DNA from 2 places in the Microbacterium xylanilyticum genome. Region 1 is predicted to be linked to the other one. Evidence: predicted binding sites of a transcription regulator. Region 1 holds the regulator's gene; the other holds the start of a gene.
What was found. Region 1 encodes HspR, which represses chaperone genes until heat shock. Its sites were predicted from a motif close to AAGTTGAGTCNNNNNGACTCAACTT; they were not measured.
Positions count from the first base shown of each region.

Region 2: ACYQ1L_RS03685 (ATP-dependent Clp protease ATP-binding subunit) is a predicted target of HspR. The motif match lies at 4,141-4,165, and genes of this name have one in related genera.

Region 1 covers NZ_BAAIEN010000002.1:3,704,117-3,716,131, reverse strand. The annotation lists gene ACYQ1L_RS18430 (vWA domain-containing protein) at 1-414, opposite strand, end outside; gene ACYQ1L_RS18425 (hypothetical protein) at 470-1,033, opposite strand; gene ACYQ1L_RS18420 (DUF3817 domain-containing protein) at 1,276-1,740, shown strand; gene ACYQ1L_RS18415 (hypothetical protein) at 1,794-2,483, opposite strand; gene dnaK (molecular chaperone DnaK) at 2,743-4,599, shown strand; gene ACYQ1L_RS18405 (nucleotide exchange factor GrpE) at 4,599-5,231, shown strand; gene ACYQ1L_RS18400 (DnaJ C-terminal domain-containing protein) at 5,242-6,228, shown strand; gene ACYQ1L_RS18395 (heat shock protein transcriptional repressor HspR) at 6,361-6,843, shown strand; gene ACYQ1L_RS18390 (hypothetical protein) at 6,889-7,347, opposite strand; gene ACYQ1L_RS18385 (DUF4185 domain-containing protein) at 7,372-7,839, shown strand; gene ACYQ1L_RS18380 (molybdopterin-dependent oxidoreductase) at 7,849-9,405, opposite strand; gene ACYQ1L_RS18375 (fasciclin domain-containing protein) at 9,535-10,212, shown strand; gene sigK (ECF RNA polymerase sigma factor SigK) at 10,345-10,944, shown strand; gene ACYQ1L_RS18365 (anti-sigma factor) at 10,941-11,759, shown strand; gene ACYQ1L_RS18360 (DoxX family protein) at 11,904-12,015, shown strand, end outside.
Region 2 covers NZ_BAAIEN010000002.1:653,494-665,508, forward strand. The annotation lists gene ACYQ1L_RS03655 (discoidin domain-containing protein) at 1-1,174, opposite strand, end outside; gene ACYQ1L_RS03660 (glutaminase) at 1,387-1,869, shown strand; gene ACYQ1L_RS03665 (glutamine amidotransferase-related protein) at 1,908-2,636, opposite strand; gene ACYQ1L_RS03670 (ArsR/SmtB family transcription factor) at 2,801-3,163, shown strand; gene ACYQ1L_RS03675 (SRPBCC family protein) at 3,160-3,630, shown strand; gene ACYQ1L_RS03680 (VOC family protein) at 3,634-4,071, shown strand; gene ACYQ1L_RS03685 (ATP-dependent Clp protease ATP-binding subunit) at 4,180-6,732, shown strand; gene ACYQ1L_RS03690 (LysR family substrate-binding domain-containing protein) at 6,817-7,599, opposite strand; gene ACYQ1L_RS03695 (helix-turn-helix transcriptional regulator) at 7,639-8,346, opposite strand; gene ACYQ1L_RS03700 (hypothetical protein) at 8,432-8,863, shown strand; gene ACYQ1L_RS03705 (transferase) at 9,036-9,443, shown strand; gene ACYQ1L_RS03710 (DNA-formamidopyrimidine glycosylase family protein) at 9,565-10,338, opposite strand; gene ACYQ1L_RS03715 (EI24 domain-containing protein) at 10,331-11,098, opposite strand; gene ACYQ1L_RS03720 (ATP-dependent helicase) at 11,146-12,015, opposite strand, start outside.

The DNA of each region.
Region 1 (12,015 bases):
CATGGCGGCGTTCTCCAGGGAGGACAGCACGGTGAGCGTCGTGCACGGCGAGGGCCCGGCGACGGCCGCGGGCTTGTCCTGCGGGAAGGTCATGGTGGGTGACGGAGTCGGCGTGCCGGACACGCCGTCGGCGTTCGCGTGCGGCTTCTGCATGATCGCGAAGCCGACCGAGCCGAGGGCGATGACGAGCACGGCGATGACCCCGCCCAGCACCCACACCAGCGGCTTCGGCCGCCGCGTCCGCGGTCGGGGCTCGACCATCACCAGGCCGCCGGCGCTCGTGCCGGGCGGATCCGAGGGCACGCGCCCGCCGACCGGCGCCATCGGCTCCGGCGCGGCGCCGGAGGCAGACGGCTGCTCGCTTCGGCGGCGGCGCTGGCCCGGCTCGGGGGTCGCCCCGTCTGCGTCTGTCATCGTCGGCTTCTCCTGGTGTCGTGGGCGGATCCGCGTCGCTGCGGATCCCGTGTCGTCATGCGGGCGCGTGCGCCGCCGTGTTCAGCGTCCCGACCAGCACCGCCGTCCACCAGGCGACCTGGGAGAGCGCTCCGCTCGCGATCGACCACACCCGCAGCCGTCGGGGCGCGCGGCGGAACGGGAGGTCGCCGGGAAGACGGTCGAGCTCGGTCGCGAGCCTCTGCACGGCGACGCCGTTCATGCCCACCAGCAGCACCGCCGCGAGTTTGATCGCGGTGGGCGGGCTGTGCGGGTCCGGTGCCAGCAAGGCTCCGGTCACCAGCAGCCCCGCGTAGCCGGCCCACGCCGGCACGGCGAGGCGCGCCTCCGTGTGCAGCAGCGCCCGCAGCGTGCCCCGTCCGATCACCCAGAGCACGCCCGCGTACTCCACCATGACGGCCGCACCCAGCCCGATCGTCAGCGCCGCCAGGTGCAGCAACAGCACGAACGCGCGCAGTGAGGGGTTCGCCGGGACCGCGTAGCCGACCAGGAGCGTCGCCCACCACCCGAGCATGATCAGCGCATAGCCGATCGCCCGCACACGGCGTGCTCGCCGTCTGCGCTCGCGCAACACGAGCATCCCCAGTCACCGTTCTCCCGCAGACGCGCGGCTCGGGTGCCGCACAGAACTCGCGGATCCCACTCCGCGCACAGCAAACTCTACCGGGCGCGTCGTCTCGCGCCAGCGCCCGCCGGCGCGGAATCGCCGGATGAGCGCCGGCAGCGGCCGTCCGGGAGAAACCGTCCGAAAGGTGGAGGCCGCGGGCAGGCGGGCCGCCGGGCCCCCTCAATACGCTGAGAGCACCCGACCCGAGGAGAGACGTGTTCACCAGTCCCGCCCGCCTGTTCCGCGTGCTCGCGATCGCCGAGGCCATCACCTGGACGCTGCTGATCGGCGCCCTCATCGGCCGCGCCACGGGCCTGCCGCCGGTGCTCGTCACCGTCGCCGGCTCGATCCACGGCTTCGTGTTCCTCTCCTATGCGGCCACGGCGGTGCTGCTCGCGTTCCACCAGCGCTGGGGCGTCGGCGTCGCCGTGCTCGCGATCGCCAGCGCGATCGTGCCCTACGCCACCATCCCCGCCGAGATCTGGCTGCACCGCAGCGGCCGTCTCGCCGGAACCTGGCGCCTCGAGCAGACGGACGACCCGCGCGACGCCGCCTGGTACGACCGCACCATGCGCTGGTTCCTGCGGCGGCCGTGGGTGCTCGCGCTGCTCATCCTCGCCGCGGTCGCCGCGCTGTTCGCGGTGCTGCTGCTGATCGGCCCGCCCGGCGGATCGCACTGAGCACGCCGGCCGGCGGTCCCCGAGCCCGTCGAAGAGTCCGGGGGCGATCGCGGTCAGTGCACGAGGATCGGATCCTTCTCCACGATCTCGTCCGCGACCGTCGAGGCGCTGCCGTCCGTGCAGTCGAGGATGAAGTACAGGCCGACGCCGGCCTTCTCGAACACCCGCGCCTGGATGACCCAGCTCGCCGGGTCGTTGCCGCCTTGCACCGTTCGCGAGTCGATGTCGTAGTCGCCCGTGGTGGCGTTCTTGAGCCCGAGGTCGGACGCCGCCGCGGTGACGTCGTCGATGGTGGCCTGTGTGAGCGTGGCGAGCATGAGATCGCTGGCGCCGCGGTCGTTCTTCGCACCGCTCGACGTCGTGGTGCCCTGCCAGAACTGCACGGTGCACAGGCCGTCGACCGTCGTGTACGACCAGTGCCCGTTGCCGTCGTCCGGCTTGTCGACCTTCCAGCCGTCGTCGGCGATGAGACCGTCCGACCATTCGACGCGGCCTCCCTTCGGCAGGGTGTCGCCGTCGAACGTGAGGCCGCCCGCGCCCGAGGGCTCGTCGGTGGCGGCGTCCGTGCTCGTCTCGCGGGGCTGCGGCGAGGCCGTGCCGTCCTCAGCGCCCACGCGCACCGCGCCGCCGGCGTACGGGGTGAACGGGAATCCGCATGCGCTCAGCGGCAGCGCGGCGGCGAGGAGCAGGCCGGCGGCGCCGAGGCGGAGCGCGGGGGAGGCGATGCGGGAGCGACTCGTCATGAGGGCGATCTTAGGGATCCGCTGAATGCCGCGTCGATGGGGAGCCGGTCCATGCGCATGAGGTGCGGCTTCGATGCGCCGCGGCCTGCGGCCTCGCGCGGGACGCGGCAAAAGTTGAGTGAAGCCGTATCAACTTTGTTGACATCGCTTGACACTGGGCGTATCCTTGAGTCATCGCGACTCAGGTTTAGCGGGGCGTCTCCCCGCGGGCCTTGCGGCCGCGCAGACTTTCCCGTACTTCCGATTGAAGGAGAAACAAATGGCACGTGCTGTCGGTATCGACCTCGGTACGACGAACTCCGTCGTCAGCGTCCTCGAGGGCGGCGAGCCCAAGGTCATCGCGAACGCCGAGGGCTTCCGGACCACCCCGTCGGTGGTCGCGTTCACCAAGGACGGGGAGGTGCTCGTCGGCGAGACCGCGAAGCGCCAGGCCGTCACCAACGTCGACCGCACGATCGCGTCGGTCAAGCGCCACATGGGCACCGACTGGTCGTTCGACGTCGACGGCAAGAAGTGGACGCCGCAGGAGATCTCCGCGCGCATCCTGCAGAAGCTGAAGCGCGACGCCGAGGCGTACCTGGGCGACACCGTGACCGACGCGGTCATCACCGTCCCCGCGTACTTCAACGACGCCGAGCGCCAGGCCACCAAGGAGGCCGGCGAGATCGCGGGCCTGAACGTCCTGCGCATCATCAACGAGCCCACCGCGGCCGCCCTGGCCTACGGCCTCGACAAGGGCAAGGAGGACGAGCTCATCCTCGTCTTCGACCTCGGTGGCGGAACCTTCGACGTGTCGCTGCTCGAGGTGGGCAAGGATGACGACTTCTCCACGATCCAGGTGCGCGCCACGGCCGGTGACAACCGCCTCGGCGGCGACGACTGGGACCAGCGTCTCGTCGACTACCTGATCAAGCAGTTCAAGGACTCCACCGGCGTCGACGTCTCGAACGACAAGATCGCGCTGCAGCGCCTCAAGGAGGCCGCGGAGCAGGCGAAGAAGGAGCTCAGCTCCTCGACCTCGGCGTCCGTCAACCTGCCCTACCTGTCCCTCACCGAGAACGGCCCCGTGTCGCTGAGCGAGACGATCACCCGCGCCAAGTTCGAGGACCTGACCAAGGACCTTCTGGACCGCACCAAGAAGCCGTTCGAGGATGTCATCCGCGAGGCCGGCATCAAGGTCGGCGACATCGCGCACGTGGTGCTCGTGGGCGGTTCGACCCGCATGCCCGCGGTCGCCGAGCTCGTGAAGCGCGAGACCGGCAAGGAGCCCAACAAGGGTGTGAACCCGGACGAGGTCGTCGCTGTCGGCGCCGCCCTGCAGGCCGGTGTCCTCAAGGGTGAGCGCAAGGACGTGCTGCTCATCGACGTCACCCCGCTGAGCCTCGGCATCGAGACCAAGGGCGGCATGATGACCAAGCTCATCGAGCGCAACACGGCCATCCCGACCAAGCGCAGCGAGACCTTCACCACCGCCGACGACAACCAGCCGTCGGTCGCGATCCAGGTCTTCCAGGGTGAGCGCGAGTTCACCCGTGACAACAAGCCGCTGGGCACCTTCGAGCTGACCGGCATCGCGCCGGCTCCTCGCGGCATCCCGCAGATCGAGGTCACCTTCGACATCGACGCGAACGGCATCGTGCACGTGTCCGCCAAGGACAAGGGCACGGGCAAGGAGCAGTCGATGACGATCACCGGCGGATCCTCGCTGTCCAAGGAGGACATCGACCGCATGGTGCGCGAGGCCGAGGAGCACGCGGCCGAGGACAAGAAGCGCCGCGAGTCGGCGGAGACCCGCAACCAGGCGGAGACCCTGTCCTACGGCGTCGAGAAGGTCATCTCGGAGAACGAGGACAAGCTCCCGGAGAACGTCAAGACCGAGGTCAAGGCCGACATCGACGCGCTGAAGACCGCGCTGGCCGGCGATGACGACGAGGCCGTGAAGACCGCGTTCGACAAGCTGACCCAGTCGCAGAGCAAGCTCGGCGAGGCGATCTACGCGTCGCAGCAGGCCGATGCGGCCGCCGACGGCGCCGCGGAGGACGCCGCTCGCGAGTCCGGCTCCGATGAGGACGTCGTGGACGCCGAGGTCGTGGACGACGAGGACGAGAAGAAGTAATGACGGATCCCAAGGACTTCGAGGAGCCCGAAGAGGGCCGCGAGGTCGGCGGTCAGGGGTCGGACGCCCAGGCGTCCGGCCCCGGGCCGGCTCCGACCGGCGGACCCGCGGACGGCGCCGACGACGACGAGCTCACGGTCGACGACATCCTGAACATCGCGCAGAGCGATGACGCGCTCGCTGAGGACGCCGCGGAGGACGCGGCCCTGGCGGATGCCGAGCACACTCTGCTCGTCGACCTCAAGCGCCTGCAGGCCGAGTACGCGAACTACCGCCGGCGCACCGAGGAGCAGCGCGGTGTCGAGATCCAGCGCGCGAAGGGCGAGGCCGCCAAGGGCCTCATCCCCGTGCTCGACGACCTCGACCGCGCCGCCGCCCACGGCGACCTGGAGGAGGGGACTCCCTTCGCCGCGATCGCCGAGAAGATCCGTGCCGTCGTCGAGCGGCTCGGGGTGGTCTCCTACGGCGAGAAGGGCGAGGATTTCGACCCCCAGCAGCACGAGGCGATCTTCCAGCAGCCCACGCCGGGCGTCGAGAAGGCCGTCGTGCTGGAGGTCGTCGAGGTGGGCTACCGACTGGGCGGGATCGAGCTGCGCCCGGCGAAGGTCGTCGTCGCCGTCCCCGTGGAATAGGGGGTGATCGATGGCTAGCCAGGACTGGTTCGACAAGGACTTCTACAAGACGCTCGGCGTCGCGAAGGACGTCTCCGAGGCGGATCTGAAGAAGACCTATCGCAAGCTCGCGCGGAAGTACCACCCCGACTCCAACCCCGGCGACGCCAAGGCGGAGGCGAAGTTCAAGGAGATCAGCGAGGCGTACTCGGTGCTCTCCGACAAGGAGCAGCGCGCCGAGTACGACCAGATCCGCGCCATGGGCGCCGGAGGGGCCCGCTTCACCGCGCCCGGCAGCGCCGGCAACGGCGGCTTCGAGGACGTCTTCAGCGCGTTCAGCCGGGGCCGCGGCGGGCAGTCCGCCGACTTCGACGACATCTTCGCGATGTTCAACCAGGGCGGCAGCTCGTTCGGGTCCGGCCGGTTCGGCCAGGCGTCCGGCGGGTTCCGAGGGTTCGGCGGCCCGACCAAGGGCGCCGACGTCACGGCCCGGACGACGCTGTCGTTCGCGACCGCGGTGAAGGGCGAGACCGTCACGCTGCAGGGCGACGATGGCCGGCCGCTCAAGGTGAAGATCCCCGCCGGCGTGCAGGACGGGCAGAAGATCCGTCTGCGCGGCCGTGGCCGGCCCTCGCCGGACGGCGGGGAGAACGGCGACATCGTCGTGCAGGTCACGGTGCGGCCGCACCCCGTGTTCACGCGGGACGGGCTCAACCTGCGCGTCACCGTGCCGGTCACCTTCACCGAGGCGGCCCTGGGCGCCACGATCGAGGTGCCGACGCTCGGCGGCGACCCGGTCAAGCTCCGGGTCGCGGCGGGAACGCCGTCCGGCCGCGTGCTGCGGGTCAAGGGCCGCGGCGTCACGACCTCGAAGGGCAGCGGCGATCTGCTCGCCGAGGTGCAGGTGGCGGTGCCGGGACACCTGGACGAGGCCGCGCGCGAGGCGCTCGAGCGCTTCCGCGAGGTCGAGCCTGCGGAGAACCCGCGTGCCGAGCTTCTGGCGAAGGCGCGGGCGTGATGCACCTGTGGTCGTTGAGCGTCCTTCGTCTCGTCGCTGCGCTCCTCGCTCAGGAACCGGTTCTCCGGTCCCTGAGCGAGCGCAGCGAGACGAAGGGCGCCTGGCGGCATCGAACGGCAGCGGAGACGCGCCATGGCCGATGAGCGCATGAGCGCCGACACCCCGGTCTTCGCGATCGCGGTGGCGGCCGAACTCGCCAGGATGCACCCGCAGACCCTGCGGCAGTACGACCGGCTGGGCCTGGTCGTGCCGGGCCGCACCCGCGGCGGGTCCCGCCGCTATTCGATGCGCGACATCGAGAAGCTGCGCGAAGTCGCCCAGCTGAGCAGCGAGGGCATGAGCCTGCCCGCGATCGCGAAGCTGCTCGACCTCGAGGACGAGGTGCGCACGCTCCGCCGCCGCGTCGTGGAGCTCGAGCACGACCTGCGCGAGGAGCGCGCCAATCGCCCCGGCGTGCGGGTCTTCGCCGCCGGCGCGACCGGATCCATCATGGCGGTCCCGTCCGGTCGCCGGATCCGGCGGTCCACCGAGATCGTGCTGTGGCGGCCGTGGCTGGGCCGCCCCGAGGCGTCTGACGCCGAGTTCGCCGAAGACCCTGACGACAGCGAGCGCTGACCCCGCTCGCGGGTGACGCGTTGCGCGAGGCGCGCGGCTGGGCTGTCAGCCCAGCGGTTCGACCACGAAGCGGAGGGGCGCGCCCTGGCGGAACGGCTGCACGACCTCGACGTTCTCGAATGCCGGCCCGCCCGGGATCTCCGAAGCGCTCGCCCAGTACGACCAGCGCCCGTTGACCTGCGCGCGCAGATCCGGATCCGGGTCGTCGACCCGCCAGGTCTGTCGCATCCGCTGTCCGATGAAGCGCCAGTGCTCGGCCGTATCGGGCGCGTACGCCGCCGACCACGGGTCGACCTCGTCGCCGACCGCCGCGACGAGCACCGCGTCCCCGTCGCGGACGAGCTCGTCCAGCGCGAACGACGCGTGCTCCGCGAAGCCCGTGCCGGTGAACCCGGGCCAGAGCTCCGCCGGCGTGACGACGCGGTGGGCGAGCTCGAGGCGCCGCAGCCGCGCCCAGTTCCCCATGGTCGCGGTGAGGATCAGCCGCCACTTCCAGTGCATCACCTGGGGCAGGGGAACGACGGCTACGTGTACATCTACGGCACCGGGTTCCAGCGCGACAAGGGCATCGTGCTGTACCGGGTGCCGCAGAACAGCATGACGACCCTGTCGGCGTACCAGCCGTGGGGGTACGCGAACGGCGTCTGGGCCTGGGGCAACCCCGCCACCGAGGTGCTGCCGGGCAAGTTCGGCGAGATGTGTCTGCGTCCGCTCGGCGGCAAGTGGATCCTGACCTGGTTCAACGCCGACGCCTACCGGATCGACGCCATGGTGCTGAACACCCCCACCGACAACCTCTACACGGCGACGAAGACCACCCTGCTGTGGGGCGGGAACTGGGGCGCCGAGGACGCGACGCACGTCGCCCAGCTCTACGGCGGGTACATCATCCCCGGCTCGACCCTGTCGGATCTGCATCTCACCGTGAGCCAATGGAACACGGGCGACAACAGCGTCTACCACGTGGAGCAGTTCCGGATCCAGGGGCTCATCTGACGGCGGTGGTCATCCTGCCGTGCCGACGCGGACCACGGTCGACTGCCATCCGGTCGAGCCGTTCGGTGCGATCGGGGTGCGCTCCTGCTCCTGCATCCGGCCGTGCCGATCGGTCGCGCGGACGACGAGGGTGTGACTCCCGCTCGTCGCGTTCCAGTCGAGGAACCACTGCACCCAGGTGTCGACGCTGACGGGAGCGGACAGCGTGGCGGTCTGCCAGGGGCCGCCGTCGATCTGCACCTCCACGCGGGCGATCCCCACCGTCTGCGCCCAGGCGACCCCGGCGATCCGGGCCGCGCCCGGCGGGATCTCCTTGTCGATGCGCGGGGTGTCGATCCGGCTCGACAGCTTGATCGGTGCCTGCGCGCTGTACCCGCGCGGCGTCCAGTACGCCTGATCCTTCTCGAACGTCGTGACCGTCATCCGGGTGAGCCACTTCGTCGCCGAGACGTATCCGTAGAGCCCCGGCACGACCATTCGCACGGGGAATCCGTGCTCGGGCGGCAGGGGCTCGCCGTTCATGGCGACGGCGAGGATCGCGTCGCGGTGCGGATCCGTGAGCGCATCGAGCGGCGTGCTCGCGGTGAACCCGTCGATGCTGCGCGAGAGGACCATGTCGGCGCCCGTCTCCGGAAGGGCGCGGGCGAGCACCTCGCGCACCGGCACGCCGAGCCAGCGCGCGGTGCCGACGAGGTCGCCGCCCACCTGGTTCGAGACGCAGGTGAGGGTCACGGCGTACTCCCGCAGGCCCATCCGCAGCAGCTCGTCGAAGCTCAGCTCGACCTTCCTGCCGACCATGCCGTCGACCGTCAGCCGCCAGTCCGCCGGGGCGATCGCCGGCACCGAAAGCGCCGTGTCGACGCGGTAGAAGTCGGCGTTCGGAGTGAACAGGGGAGACAGGCCGGGGATGTCCAGCTCGGCGCCGGCGGGCACGGTGACCCGCGACAGCGGCTCCGGCAGCCGCAGCGCCTTGCGTGCGGCCGCGATCGAGGTGGTCGCCGCGGTGCCGAGGCGTGCGCCCACGCCGGCGAGGACGGCGGCGGCGGCCCCGACCGCGGTCAGCACCAGGAAGCGCCGGCGATCCGGGCCTGCCTCGACGCCGGCCGCGGGGACGCGCCAGCGGTGCAGCGCGCGGATCGAGAGGGTCAGGAACGTGCAGCCCGCGATCGCGCCGACGAGCGGCGGCAGGGCGGAGGCGCCGCTCGCCCCCGCGCGCGTCACGGTCGCCAGCAGCCCGGCGACGCCGGCGAGGGCGAACACCGCGACGCCGGCCCAACGGCGCCGACGCTCGAGAAGACCCGCGACCGCCGCGAGCAGGAGCACGCCGACGCCCAGGGTCAGCAGGAGGAAGAGCTTGTCGTTGGCGCCGAAGAGCTCGATCGCCAGCTCCTTCGCCCACTGCGGCACGATGTCGATGACGAACGAGCCCGCCGCGAGCAGCGGACTCGCGTCGCGCGCCACGAGGAAGGCCGTGATCTCGGCGGCGGCGACGAACACCGCGCCGCTCACGACCCCCGCGACCGCGGCCCAGATCCGTGCGCCTGTCTTCCCTGTGCTCTCACCCATGTCCCTGGTTCGTCGCGATCGGCCGATCGGATGGCGATCGGACCGGATCCAATCCGGTGCGGGTGCGGCTCCGAACGCATCGTGTCGGCCGATGAACGGTCGCGATGCACCAGTCAAAGGAGAAAGATCATGCGATCCACTGTTCGCCTGCACGCCAGGGCGTCGCTCGCCGCCGCCAGCCTGCTCGCCGCCGCGGCCCTGGCCCTCACGGGCTGTTCGTCGATGTCGGGCTCGTCGTCCGGCTCGTCCTCGGAGCCCGCCACCAGCGCGCCGGCCGCGTCGCCCACCCAGACGATGGATCCGGCGGCCGACCTGGTCGGTCCGGGATGCGCCGCCTACGCGCAGCAGGTCCCCTCCGGCGCGGGCTCCGTCGCCGGGATGGCGCAGGACCCGGTCGCGACGGCCGCCAGCAACAACCCGCTGCTGACCACGCTGGTCGCGGCGGTCTCGGGCAAGCTCAACCCGAAGGTCAACCTGGTCGACACGCTCAACGGGAGCGAGTTCACCGTGTTCGCCCCCGTCGACGACGCGTTCAAGAAGATCGACCCCGCGACGATCGACACGCTGAAGACGGACGCGGGAGCCGACACGCTCAGCAAGATCCTGACGTATCACGTCGTCGCCGGTCAGATCTCGCCGAAGGACATCGTCGGCACGCACAAGACCGTGGAGGGCGGCGAGGTGACCGTGACCGGCTCGGGCGACAGCCTCAAGGTGAACGACGCGAACGTGATCTGCGGTGGCGTGCACACGGCCAACGCGACGGTGTACCTCATCGACTCCGTCCTGATGCCGCCGGCCCAGTAAGGGCGGCGCTTCGCCGGGCCGCCCGGGCCGCGTCCGCGCAGACATCGTCTGAGCGAGCGGTCCGGTCGGCCGGTGAACGGGACGCGGGAAAGGTTGGCGACGCATTGCCGCGACCAGGCGCGGAGGTGGGGCATGCTGGACTCGATGGTTATCGACGACCGCGAGCACGCGGAGCAGGACGGCGGCGACGACCCCGCGTCCGCGCTGCTGGTGCGCGTCGCGCAGGGCGATCAGTCGGCGTTCGCCGAGCTCTACGACATGCTGTCCTCGCGCGTCTTCGGCCTCATCCTCCGCGTGATCGTGAACCGGGCGCAGAGCGAGGAGGTGCTGCAGGAGGTCTTCCTCGAGATCTGGCAGACGGCGTCGCGCTTCTCTCCCGATCGGGGACGGGGGAGGACCTGGATCCTGACGATCGCCCATCGTCGTGCGATCGACCGCGTGCGGGCCTCGCAGTCCAGCGCCGACCGGGACACGCGGATCGGCGTGCGGGATCTCGACGTCGCGCACGACAGCGTCGCCGAGCAGGCGGAGCTCTCGATCGAAGCCGAACGGGTGGTGGGCGCCCTCTCGGCCCTCCCCGAGACGCAGCGCGAGGCGCTGGTGCTCGCGTACTACGGCGGCTACTCGCAGAGCGAGATCGCCACCATCACGGGTTCGCCGCTGGGAACGGTGAAGACCCGCATGAGAGACGGACTCACGCGTCTGCGGACGCACTGGGGGGTGAACGCATGAACGAGCAGGAGTTCGCCGAGCTGGCCGCAGGGCACAGCCTCGGGTCGCTGTCGGCCGAAGACGAGCGCCGCTATCGGGCCGCGCTCGCCGCGCATCCGGAGTGGGCGCCGATCGCCGAGGACGATGCGGACACCGTGACGCTCCTCGCCGAGGGGGTGCCGCCGGTCGCGCCGCCGCCGGCGCTGCGCGACGCGCTGCTCGCCCGCATCGCCGTGACGCCCCAGGATCCGGATGCCGGTCGCGACGCGGGCGTGGAGAAGCCGGAGCTCGCACCGGCGCCGGGTGTCACGCCGTCGATCGCGCGCCCGGCGAACGACGACACCGCCGACGCGGACGCCGTCGAGGCGGGGACGCGACGCCGCCCGCGCAGGCTCCTGTTCGCGCTCGCCGCGTGCCTCGTGCTGATGGTCGGACTCGGCGCGGGCGCCGCGGTCGTCATCCCGCAGCTGCTGCGCCCCGCGGCCGTCGTGGCGCTGGACCGGATCGAGAGCGCTCCGGACGCGGCGCAGAAGACGGTCTCGCTTCCCACCGGAGGTCGCGCGACGGCGCACTGGTCGGCATCGATCGGCGCGGCCGTCCTCGTCTCCGACGGGCTCGAGCCGCTGGACGGGGCGCGCACCTACGAACTGTGGTTCGTGCGCGGCGACACCCCCGTCTCCGCCGGGGTGTTCGACGCGGAACCCGGGACCACCACGGCGCAGTTGCGCGGGAGCATGCACGCCGGAGACGCGATCGCCGTCACCGTGGAGCAGGCCGGAGGCTCGCCCACCGGCAAGCCCACGACCCAGCCGATCGTCGTCATCCCGACCTCCTGAGGTCGCTCGCCCGGAACGCGCTGTCGCGAGGTGCCGAGCCCGTGTTCAGAGACATGACAGGCGGCGCTCCGTAGCGTGGGAGGACGGGGCGGACGCCCCGAGCCGCGCCCGCCGCGGTGTCCTGCCGCGAAGGAGCTGTCCGGAATGACGAACACCACGAAGCCCGCCGCCTCTCTCGGACTCCTTGTCCTGCGCCTCGTGATCGGCGGCGTCTTCGCCGCGCACGGCGCGCAGAAGGTCTTCGAATACACCCTGC
Region 2 (12,015 bases), 3.1 Mb from region 1:
GCGAGGTGATCGCGTGGCCCGGGATCGTCCAGGTCTTGCCCTGGTCGGTCGAGACCGCGTAGTCGATCGCGTCGTAGTGCAGGCCGTCGCCGAACGTCTTGGGCGTGAACTCGTTGTGCACCAGGCCGTACCAGTCGCCCGTGTCGGGGTCGACCCACATCTGCGTGATGTCGCAGTAGTTCGGCTGCGTGTAGCGGGATCCGGCAGGCGCCTTCGTCGACTCCACGCCGGTCGGGCTGGCGTTGCAGAAGTCGGTGGTGTCGGGGTTGGTGCCGGCCGCGTTGAGTGCGGCGTCGGGCGCGGCGGTGTCGAAGTCCGTGCCGGTGTCCCAGATCCACTGCCGGATGTCGCCGTTGCTGCCGTCGGGCTCGTTGTAGTAGTTCGCGTGCGACTCGCCGAAGTGGAACGTGCCGTCGGCGGCGATGAAGGGGCTCGCCGGAGTGTCGTCGGGGTACTGCCATGTGCTGTCGTCGACGGAGTGGGTCGTCACCGTCGCGGCGGCCGGCTTGGGCGTCGGGGTCGGAGTCGGGGTCGGCGTCGGGGTGACGATCGGATCGGTCGTGTACGCGACGATCTCGGAGGCCGAGGCGTGGTTCGATCCGTTCACGGCGTCGAGGATCCGGAAATCGACGTAGCGCGCGGAGACCGGCTGCGCGAACGTCACGTACTGGATCTGCGTGTTGCTCGTGGGCTGCGAGAACGTGGCGGTTCCCGCGGGCGTCCAGGCGCTGCTCCTGCCGTCCTTCGCGACGGCGGGGTCGTTCGTGGTGAGCACCTGCACGTTCTTGGCCGGGCCGTTGTTCTGCACCTTGACGGAGTAGCCGAGCCCGGTGAGCGTGTGCGGAGCGCCGATGTCGAAGGTCAGGTAGTGCGGCATCCGATCCGGTGATCCGCCGTTGTAGTTCGAGGCCCACTGGGTGGAGTAGTCGCCGTCGAACGCTCCCTTCGCCGTGCCGTCGAGCGAGGGCGGCGCGGGGTAGGGCGCCGATTCGGAGTCGACGTCGAGCAGCGTGTAGCCCGTGTCGGGAAGTGCGGCGCCGGCGGGCGGGGCGCTCGCGGCGTGCGCCGGCGCGACCGCGCCGAGGGCCAGCGTCGTGGCGGCGACGGCGAGGGCGGCGCCCCCGGCGATCGCACCGCGCGAGCGGCGGGAGAGGGACAGGGCCTTTGGGGGCATCGGTCGTCCTTGCTGCATCGTCGAGGCGGGGGAGAACACGGCTACGGTAACCCCGGGTTAGCGCTAACATCAAGGTCTGGCCTTGAAATACGCGATTTGCGATCGGATTCGGATATCGCAAACATGCGGTTCGGCGGTTCGGCGGTTCGGCGGTCGCGGAGTCTCCGATGGTCGGCGCGGCCGTGCCGAGCGCGGAGGCATAGCCTGGACGCGTGACCTCGTCCGCATCCGCCCCGGCACTCCGCGCGCTTCTCGATGGCGCCCGCGCGTCGCTGCGGGACGTGCCGCAGGAGGCGCTCGGCCGCGAGAAGCTCTCGCGCTGGCGTGCGCCGCGCATCGTGCGCGCCGGATCCGCCTGGCACGTCGGGGTGCTGCTGATCGCCGACGACGCGGTGTTCGCCACGGCGGAGGTGCTGCGCGCCGCGGCGCCCGTGCGCCGCGGGTACGCCGCGGAGTCGGCGCGCGCCCGCGCCGAACGGCGGGCGGAGGCGTCGCGCGGCGGATTCCGCGACGGCGAGACCGTGCACGTCGGCTGGACCCGGATCGATCTGGACGCGGTCGCGGCGGGCGGATCCTCCGGACCCCTCGCGGTCGTGGACGGCGTGCCGTCGGTGCGGTGGTCGCCCGCCGCGGGGCTCATGCCGCTGGAGGCCTACCTGAACGAACGGATCGCGCTGCTGCGCGGAGAGCGCTGACGTCCGGTCCCTGAGCGAGGGGTGCCGGTTCTCGCGGGTCAGCGGGCGAGCGCGCGCTCGCCGAAGCGGTGCAGGATGCGGGCGGGCTCGGTCACCACGGACGCCAGCACGGCCTCCTGCACGGTGTGGAACGCGTCCGGATCGAAGTAGCCCGTGGTGCGGTAGAACACCATCCGGTCCGCGAAGTCGCGCGGCGAGGGCTCCGGATGGAACTGCGTCGCGTAGAGGTCGGCGCCCACGCGGTACGCCTGCACGGGGCAGGAGTCGTTCCCGGCGAGCAGCACGGCACCCGGCGGTGCCTGGGTCGAGCCCTCCTTGTGCGCGGTGAACGCGTGGAACGTGGCGCCCGCGGGTCCGAACAGGGGATCGGCCGCGCCTTCCGGCGTCGTCCGGATCTCCGCCGCGGTCGCCTCCTCAGGGTTCTCCGTGCCGACGCTGCCGCCGAGGAGCCGCGTGACCACGCCGATCCCGAAGCAGGTGAAGAAGGCGGTCGTCGCGCCGTCGATCGCGCGCGCGGCGATGCGCTCCAGGTCGGCCTCGACGCGGAGCTGCGTCTCGGACTTGCGCACGTCGGTGACGTTGAACGGGGAGCCGCCGATGACGAATCCGGCGTACCGGTCGAAGGCGTCATCGGGAAGCGCGGCGGTGGTGAGGTCGATCCGGTCCAGCACGTCGGCATCGACGCCGAGGGCGACGCGGAAGGAGGCGCGCTCCGCCGTCGCCGCATCCAGCTCAGGGCGCACGCCGACGTACAGAAGCGAGGCCATCCCTGGATTCTAGGGGAGCGGCAGAGCCGCACGAGGCCCGGATGAAATGGTCGGGAACACAGCCCGTATGCGGAACGCTGATGCGGGCCGCCGGGCGCCCGCCCTTGACGTGGTCATCCCTCCATGCTCTAATGAGGCAAAAGCTTAAATAAGGACGTCATGAAATGGTCGCATCCGATGCCCTGAGCCTCGTGTTCGCTGCGCTCGCCGACCCGACGCGACGCGAGATCCTCTCGAAGCTCGCGCAGGGGCCCGCGACCGTCGGCGAGGTCGCTGCGCCGTTCTCGATGAGCGGGCCCGCGATCTCCCAGCATCTGAAGGTGCTCGAGCGTGCGGGATTGGTGACGCGCACCGCCCATGCGCAGTGGCGCACCCTCTCGATGGAGACGGAGCCGCTCGAGGAAGCCTCCGCCTGGGTCGAGAAGCAGCGCCGCGAGTGGAACCTGCGCCTCGACGCCCTCGAAGCCCACCTCGGAGTCATGAAGGCCCGAACGAACACCGACGACATCCAGGAAGGCGGATCATGAACACGACAGGCCCATCGCAGCAGGAGCCACCGCAGTTCTCCCTCACTCGCGTCCTCGACGCGCCACGCGAGCTCGTCTGGCGCGCCTGGACCCAGGAGTCCGAGTTGGCGCAGTGGCTGCGCCCGTTCGGCGTCTCGGCCGACAGCGTGCGCGCCGATGTCCGCGTGGGCGGGCGGTATCGCTACACGATGACGAACGACGAGACCGGCGAGAAGTTCCCGACCGGGGGCGAGTGCCTGCAGGTCGATCCGATCGATCGGCTCGCGTTCACCTGGGGCGACCCGGACGCGCCCGTCGAGAGGACTCCGGTGATCACGCTCACGTTCACCCCGCAGGGCGAGCGCACCGAGCTCGTCCTCCACATGCTCGGCTACGCCGGCAGGCCCGGGGACGGGTTCGTCTACGACGGCTGGGACGAAGGCCTCGCCAATCTCGGTCGGTATCTCGAGGGCGGGAAGGCGGCCTGACCCATGAGCATCACCATGGACAACGTCGGCGTCGTCGTCGAAGACCTCACTGCGGTCGTCGACTTCTTCACCGATCTCGGCCTCGAGCTCGAAGGCCGGGCCTTCGCCGAGGGGGAGTGGGCGGGCCGGGTCACCGGTCTCGGCGATCAGCGGGTCGAGGTGGCGATGATGCGCACGCCGGACGGTCATGGCCGGCTCGAGCTCTCGCGCTTCCTCGCGCCTCACGTCGTCGCCGATCATCGGAGGGCTCCGGTGAACGCGCTCGGCTACCTCCGTGTCATGTTCAACGTGGCGGACCTCGACGAGACCCTGCGGCGAATCAGCAGGCACGGCACGGAACTCGTCAGTGACGGCGTCGTGCAGTACGAGGACATCTACCGGCTCTGCTACGTGCGCGGGCCGGAGTGCATCCTCGTCGGACTCGCCCAGAGTCTGCGCTGACCGCGCCCGCGGGCGGCACCATCGAAAGGGACCGGCGGCATCGGGAATACGGTCGGGACGCATCTGTTGAACTTGATAGCACTACGCTCAAGTTTGAGAGGAAGCGAAATGCCCAACGACTTCACCGACGCGGGTTCGGGCTCGTTCGACGAGTTCCTGGCGCGCTATCTCGCCGGTGAGCAGGCCCGGCAGACCCGGTCGATCGACCTCAGCCGGTTCCTCACCGTACGCACTCAGCGGACCCTGCAGCGCGCGGGCCGGTTCGCGCTCGAGCGCGGCCAGACCGAGCTCGACGCGCTGCACGTGCTGCGCACCGTCGTCGAGGACGACGCCGTCGTCCAGGCGATCCGCAACATCGGCGTCTCGCCGCAGGCGATCATCGACGCGGTCGAGACGCGCCTGCCCGCCCCGGGGCCGGCGACGGACGCGGACGCCGCCACCATCACCCCCGGTGCCAGCCGCGCCCTGTTCCACGCCTACCAGGTCGCCCGTTCCTCCGGCGCGACCTACATCGAGCCGGAGCACGTCTTCTTCGCGCTCGTACTCGGACAGGACGTGCCCGCGGGCCAGATCCTGGCACGCGCCGGCGTCACGGCCGAGGCGCTCACGCAGAGCCTCCGCGAGCCCGTGCCTGCGGGTGCCGCCCCGGAGGCGGAGACCGCGGCGGGCGCGTCCGAGACGCCGATGCTGGACCGCTTCGGGCTGGACCTCACGGCCCGTGCCCGCGCCGGCGAGCTGGATCCCGTGATCGGCCGCGCGGACGAGATCGAGCAGACCATCGAGATCCTCAGCCGCCGCACGAAGAACAACCCCGTGCTGATCGGCGAGGCCGGCGTCGGCAAGACCGCGATCGTGGAGGGCCTGGCCCGCGCGATCGTCGACGGCGCCGTTCCCGCGCAGCTGAAGGACCGCCGCGTCGTGGCGCTCGACCTGCCCGCCATGCTCTCGGGCACCCGCTACCGCGGCGACTTCGAGGAGCGCCTCACCCAGACGATGGACGAGATCGCCGCCCACAAGGGCGAGATCATCGTGTTCATCGACGAGGTGCACACCGTCGTCGGCGCCGGCGGTTCCGGCGAGGGCGGCGGCATGGACGCCGGCAACATCCTGAAGCCGCGCCTGGCGCGGGGCGACCTGCACCTCGTCGGCGCGACCACGCTCGCCGAGTACCGGCGGATCGAGAAGGATCCGGCGCTCGAGCGCCGCTTCCAGCCGGTCAAGGTCGCGGAGCCGTCGATCGAGGACGCCGTGCGCATCCTGGAGGGGCTCAAGCCCGCCTACGAGCAGCACCACGCCGTGACCTACACGGAGGACGCGATCCGCGCCGCGGTGGAGCTCAGCGCGCGCTACCTGCCCGACCGCGTGCTGCCGGACAAGGCGATCGACCTCATCGACCAGGCGGGCGCGCGGCTGCGGCTGCGGCTCGGCGTGGTCGACGACGTCGAGGCGCTGCTCGCGGAGCTCGCCGATCTGGAGGCGCGCAAGAACGCCGCGGTCGGCGCCGAGCACTACGAGGAGGCGTCGCGGATCCGCGACGAGATCGCCGCCGTGCAGCGCCGGATCGACGCCGCCGGACGTCCCGCCGTGGTGATGAACGCGGAGGCCGCCGTGGTCGACGAGGCCGAGATCGCCGCGGTGATCTCCCGCGCGACCGGCATCCCGGTGAGTCGTGTCTCGGAGAGCGAGCGCGAGCGTCTGGCCGACCTCGAGGCCGACCTGCACGCCCGCGTGATCGGTCAGGACGACGCGGTCACCGCCGTGGCCAGGGCCGTGCGGCGCAGTCGCACCGGCATGGGCGATGCCCGCCGCCCGGTCGGCTCGTTCCTCTTCCTCGGCCCGACCGGTGTCGGTAAGACCGAGCTGGCCAAGGCACTCGCCGACCGGCTCTTCGACGACGAGACCGCCGTGATCCGCTTCGACATGAGCGAGTTCGGCGAGCGGCACACGGTGTCGCGGCTCGTCGGCGCCCCTCCGGGATACGTGGGCTACGACGAGGCGGGGCAGCTCACCGAGCGGGTGCGGCGCAACCCGTACTCGATCGTGCTGTTCGACGAGATCGAGAAGGCTCACCCCGACGTGTTCAACCTGCTGCTGCAGGTGCTCGACGACGGACGGCTCACCGATGGTCAGGGGCGCACGGTCGACTTCCGCAACACGGTGGTCGTGATGACCTCGAACATCGGATCCGAGTTCCTCGCCTCGCGCTCGGGCGCGCTCGGGTTCGTGGCGTCGCAGGACGCATCCGCGAACGGCTTCGCCTCGCAGGAGGATCTGCGGGCCCGGGTGATGGGCAAGCTGCGCGAGGCCATGCGGCCCGAGTTCCTGAACCGCATCGACGAGATCGTGCTGTTCTCGAAGCTCGGCCGCGAGGAGCTGAGCCGCATCGTCCGGCTGATGCTGCGGGCGACGGCGGCGCGTCTCGCCGGTCGCGAGGTGTCGCTCGACGTGACGGACGCGGCCGTGGCCTGGCTCGGCGAGCACGGCTACGAGCCGGAGTACGGAGCGCGGCCGCTGCGTCGCCTGATCCAGCGCGAGGTCGACGACCGCATCGCCGACCTTTTCGTCTCGGGCGAGCTCCGCGACGGGGGTCGGGTGCAGGTGGATGCGGTCGACGGCGTGCTGCAGGTCGGCGCGTCGGTTCCCGTCGCCCAGGCCGCCTGATCGTCTCCACTCGTTTCGAAGCGCGCAATTGGCTCCATCCGCACGCCGGATCCAGCCGTTTGCGCGCTTCGAAACGCCGTGAGATCAGCGGGAGGAGTTCGCGGTCCGGCCGCGCACGACGCCGACGAACGCCTCGACGTCCGAAGTCGTCGCGTCGCGGGGCCAGGCCAGCAGCACGGGGGAGACCGGCGCGTCCCGCAGGATCCGGTATTCGACGTCTTTGCGGTGATGCAGGCGGGCCAATGACATCGGGGCGACCAGGATGCCGACACCCGCGGCGACCGTCGCGATCGCGTCCTCGACCGTGTCGAGCGGACCGATCTCGGCCGCCTGGGCCGGCAGATCCAGCTCTCCGAGCACGTCCTCCCGGGTCGTGAGCAGGGTCTCGCCCTCCAGATCGGCGGGGGAGAGCTCGTCGGCGGCGAGCAGGTGCGATTCGGCGGAGGCGATCACGACCGGCAGCTCCTCGTAGAGCGCGATCGCGTGCATGCCGTTCCGGTCGAACGGATCCCGCACCAGGGCGAGGTCGACGCTCCGCTCGATGAGGGCGGTGCGCTGTGCGGTGAACGGGATCGGCACCAGCTCGAGCGTCACGTGCGGCATCCGCGCGTTCCAGGTGTCGATCCAGCGGCCCGGCGTGGCGCCCGGCACCGCGCCGAGCCGCAGGACGCGCGGCTCCTCGGCCGGCGCGACGGGAGCGTCGAACACGACCTTCTCGGTCTTCTTCGCCGCGCGCTGCGGCGCGCCATTGCCGGTGCCCTTCGCGGCGGCCTTGCCGGCGTTCCTGCCGCCGGCGGTGCTGCGGGCACCGCCCTTGGCGGAACGCACCGCGGGCTTGCGTCCGCCGGATGCGCCTCGCCTGCTCATGCGTTCAGCGTACCGGCGCAGCCTGCGGCGCCCACGGGCTCAGGACCCCGCGGCGCGGATCACGACGCAGCACCGTTCGGCGCTGGGGGCCAGCTGCGCGTCGAGGTGGCGGCATCCGAGACCCTCGGCGACGCCGGCGACGTATGCCTGGTTCATCCCGCAGATGAGCCCCGTGTGGGCGCGCGCGAGGTCGTGGAACGGGCAGTTCGCGAGCACGAGCCCGTCCTCGGCCGCGCGCGGCTCGTAGCCCTGATCCGCGAGGGCGGGCCGGATCCGCTCGTACTCGTGCGCGGCGTCGGCGCGACCGGCGTCGGCGTGCCCTGCCGCCTCGCCGATCCGGGCGCCGTAGGCGCAGCCCTCGTCACGCGCGACCTCGCGGAGCGCCGCGTCGATCGGCACGTCGCCGGCAGCGTGCTCGATCGCGCGCGCGAGCAGGTGCCCGGCCAGGTCGAAGCGCCGCGGCGGCAGGGAGACCGCGATGGTCTGCTCTGCGCGCCGGTAGAGCTTCGACGGGCGCCCGGCGCCGGGGCCGGTCCGGCCGGTCAGGCGGCGGAACTCCACCTCGAGCAGGCCGAGCTCGACGAGGCGGTCGAGCTGGAAGCGCGCGACGTGCGCGGCCACGCCCACGGCCTCGGCGGCGCTCTCCCGCGTGACGGCGTCCGGCTGCGCGATGACGTGCTCGTACAGCGCCTGCCGGGTGGGGTCCGCCAGGGCTCCGATCCCCGCGGCCCGCTCCGAGATGCTCATCTCCCCACTCTAACTGAAGAATCCCTTGATTTTAGAGATGGATGGTTCTAATTTATGAATCATCACCTGTTAGAAGGGATCCGTCATGACCACCTCGGCACACACCAGAAGCGCGGCTCATCGGCCACTGCTGCAGGACGGAAACCGGCAGGCCTTCCTGTTGCTGCGCACCGTCTTCACCGTCGCGCCGATCCTGTTCGGACTCGACAAGTTCCTCCGCATCCTCAAGCCGGACTGGGAGGTGTATCTCGCCCCGTGGATCAACGGCATGATCGGCCTGGACGCGCACACGTTCATGTACATCGTCGGCGCCGTCGAGATCCTGGCCGGGATCCTCGTCGCCTTCCTGCCCCGGATCGGCGGCTACGTGGTCGCCGCGTGGCTGCTCGGCATCATCGTGAGCCTGGTGACCGCGGGCGGATTCCTCGACATCGCTCTGCGCGACTTCGGGCTGCTGGTGGGTGCGCTCGCGCTCTCCAGCCTCGCGGGCGCGCAGCGCGGCGGGCGCTGGCGCTGATCGGCGTCGGGCCTGTACGAGGCGGGGGCTGCGACGGCGCGCATCCGGGATGAGCGCCGTCGTTGGGCGCGACGGACGGGCCGACACGCGCGAAATGCGTGCGCGGGAATAGATCCGGCCCGGCCGAGGTTGCAGATGTATCCGGGGAAAGTCCCGGGCACGGGAGGTTTTCGTGGGTAAGAACTACGTCGACATCGAAGACGGCCACGGCGGCACGCTGCGCTACCGCAAGCACGCCAACGGCCGCGGGCTGATCGCGCACGGTGCCAAGGTGCACCCGCAGGCGGTCGTGGAAGCCGGTGCCTACGTCGAACCGGGGGCGAAGGTCGGGGCCGGCGCGTACGTCGCGCGCGGCGCCTGGATCGAGCCCGAGGCGATCGTGGGCGTGAACGCCCGGATCGAGGCCCATGCCCACATCGGGCAGCGGGCCGTGATCGGAGACGGCGCCACGATCGGCGTGCGCACCGAGGTCGGCGCCGGCGCGCACATCGCGCGCGGCGCCAAGATCGGCGACGACGAGACCGTCGCCGCCGGCATGAATCTGGACACCGACCGCAAGGGCCTCTGGCTGGCGGCCTGAACGCCGCGGCCATCAGGGCCGCACCGAAGACGCGCATCTCTGCGGAGGTGCGCGTCTTCGCGGATCCGGCGCCGCGCGCTCAGCGCCCGCACCACCGCTCAGCGCCCCCACCACCGCGCGCTCAGCGCTGGCAGTTCGGGCACCAGAACGTGCGGCGCTCCTCGGCGGGGTCGGCGCCCAGTTCGCCCGACAGGATGAGGGCGCCGCAGCGGCGGCAGGGGCGGCGGGCGCGCCCGTAGACCCACGTGGTGCGGCCGCGCAGCGCGACCCCGGTGAAGGTGCGATCGACCCGTTCCCGGTTGGCGCGGATCGTGCGTGCGCCGAGATCGAGCAGCGCCGCGACATCCACCTCCGTCGCTGGACGCGTGGGCAGCACGCCGCGCAGGAACAGCAGCTCGGCGGCGTACTCGTTGCCGAACCCGGCCACGTTGCGCTGATCCAGCAGGGCGACGTGGATCGGGCGCGGATCCGCTCCGAGCCGCCGTGCGGCCTCCACCGGATCCCAGTCGTCGCTGAGCGGATCCGGTCCCAGGTGCGAGACCAGGGTCGCCTCCTCGACCGTCGGCACGAGCGCCAGCATCGACACCTCGAAGCCGACCGCCTCGACGTCGGCCGTGCCGACGATCGCGCGGGCGGTGTGCGCGGACGCCCGCCAGCGCTCGCCCGGCCGGTACAGGTGCCAGGCGCCGTCCATGCGCAGGTGCGAGCGGAGCGTCCAGTCGCCGATGCGCATGAGGATGTGCTTGCCGCGCGGAACCACGGCGTGCACGACGGATCCGGTCAGGTCGGCGTTCGCCAGATCGGGCACCCGCAGGTCGAAGCGCGTCACCACGCCGCTGCGCAGCGCCCGGTCGAGGCGGTGCGCCACGCGGTAGACGGTGTCGCCCTCAGGCACCGGGCGCCGCCTCCGTTGTACTCCCGATCGCCGCGCGCTCGGTCAGGGCCCGGGCGAGCACCGTGGATCCGGCGACGGCGGCGGGCATCGTGATGACCGCGCCCAGCGGCACCATGAAGCACAGCTGCGTGGCGACGCCGAAGCCGAGCACCCTGGCTCGTCCCGAGGCGAGCAGTCGCGCGCGGTCGTGGCGGCTCAGGCCGCGGGCGTCGAAGGCGCGGCCCGTGAGCTCCCGCGCGAGCAGGCGTCCGGAGAGGAGCACGCCGACGACGGTGGCGAGCACCCCGCCGACGACCGGGATGAGACCCAGCACCAGGGTCAACAGGGCGATCAGCGCGCCGAGCAGCACCAGGCGAAGCCCCTCGCCGATCGTGGCCCAGAAGCCGGTCTCGCCCGTGGGCTCGGGCCCGCCGAGGCTGCGCTCGACCTCGCGCCAGATGCGCTGGTAGAACGGATCCCCGATCGTCAGCGTCAGAGCAGTGAAGACCAGCGCCGAAAGCACGGCGCCGGCGATGAACAGCACGATGCCGAGCGCGATGCGCAGGGCGTCGCGCCAGCCGGCGATCCAGCCGTCGGCGAACGGCGTCATCCAGGTGGTGATCGCGCCGAGCGACAAGCCGAGGGGGATCAGGAGCGCGGTCAGCAGGAGGAAGCTGATCACCGCCGGGATGAGCCCGAGCGCGAGCAGCCGAGGGCGCGTGCGCCACAGCGCGAACCCGCGCAGCAGGGTGCCGACGCCGGCGGCGAACTCGCGGATCATGACACCAGGGTATGTGCGGGTGCGGACGGCGTCGCGGCCGAGCGTCGTCACAGCGTCTTGCGCAGGGTGTACCCCCGCGGGGTCGCCACGAAGCCCGCCTCCTGCAGCAGCCGGCCGAGCCGGGGGCCGCGTCCGGATCCGTCGGCGCCGCGCTCGTACAGGCCGGAGCCGTTCACCTTCTCCACGGTGAGCGTCTCCAGGCGCCGCGCCTTCGCGGTCGCGGCGAGGTCTGCCGTCGCGGCGCGCAGCTCCTCCTCGTCGTCGGAGAACGCGAGCACCGTCTTGCCGCCCCGCTCGAGGTACAGCACGAGGGCGCCGTCCACGAGCACCACGAGCGCGCCGGCCTTGCGCCCGGGGCGGTGCGAGACCTCGTCCAGCCGGGGCCAGCCGAGGGCAGCGCCGTACGGGTTCGCCGGATCGGTGGCCGCGAGCGTGCGCCCCGTGCGCGGCGGCGGGTCGGCGAGCCCGGCGAAGGTGCGCAGCCGGTCGATCGTGGCGGAGGCGGCGAACTGCGCCGCGCCGAGTTTCTCGATCACGTATCCGCGGCGGCAGTGCCCGGCTTCCTCGAAGCCCGCCAGCACGCGGTAGGCCTGCGCGAAGCCGCCGGGTACGCCCTCGGCCTGCACCGATCCGCGGGTGACGACGCCGTACCGGTCCAGCAGCAGTCCCGCCGAGACCGTGGCGCGCCGCGCCGGATCCGTCTCGGCCTCGGGCAGCAGCGACCAGCGGCCGCCGACGGACAGCGGGCGCGGCGCCGAGGCAGGGCGGGCCAGGGACATCCCGCGGAACGTGCGGGCGCGCGGAGTGCGGCGCGTCACCTTGTGCGCCTGGCTCCCGCCGCTCAGCAGTGCACGGATCGGGGCGAACGTGTCGTTCGTGACGTGCCCCGACCAGGCGAGGTTCCACAGCGCCTCGAC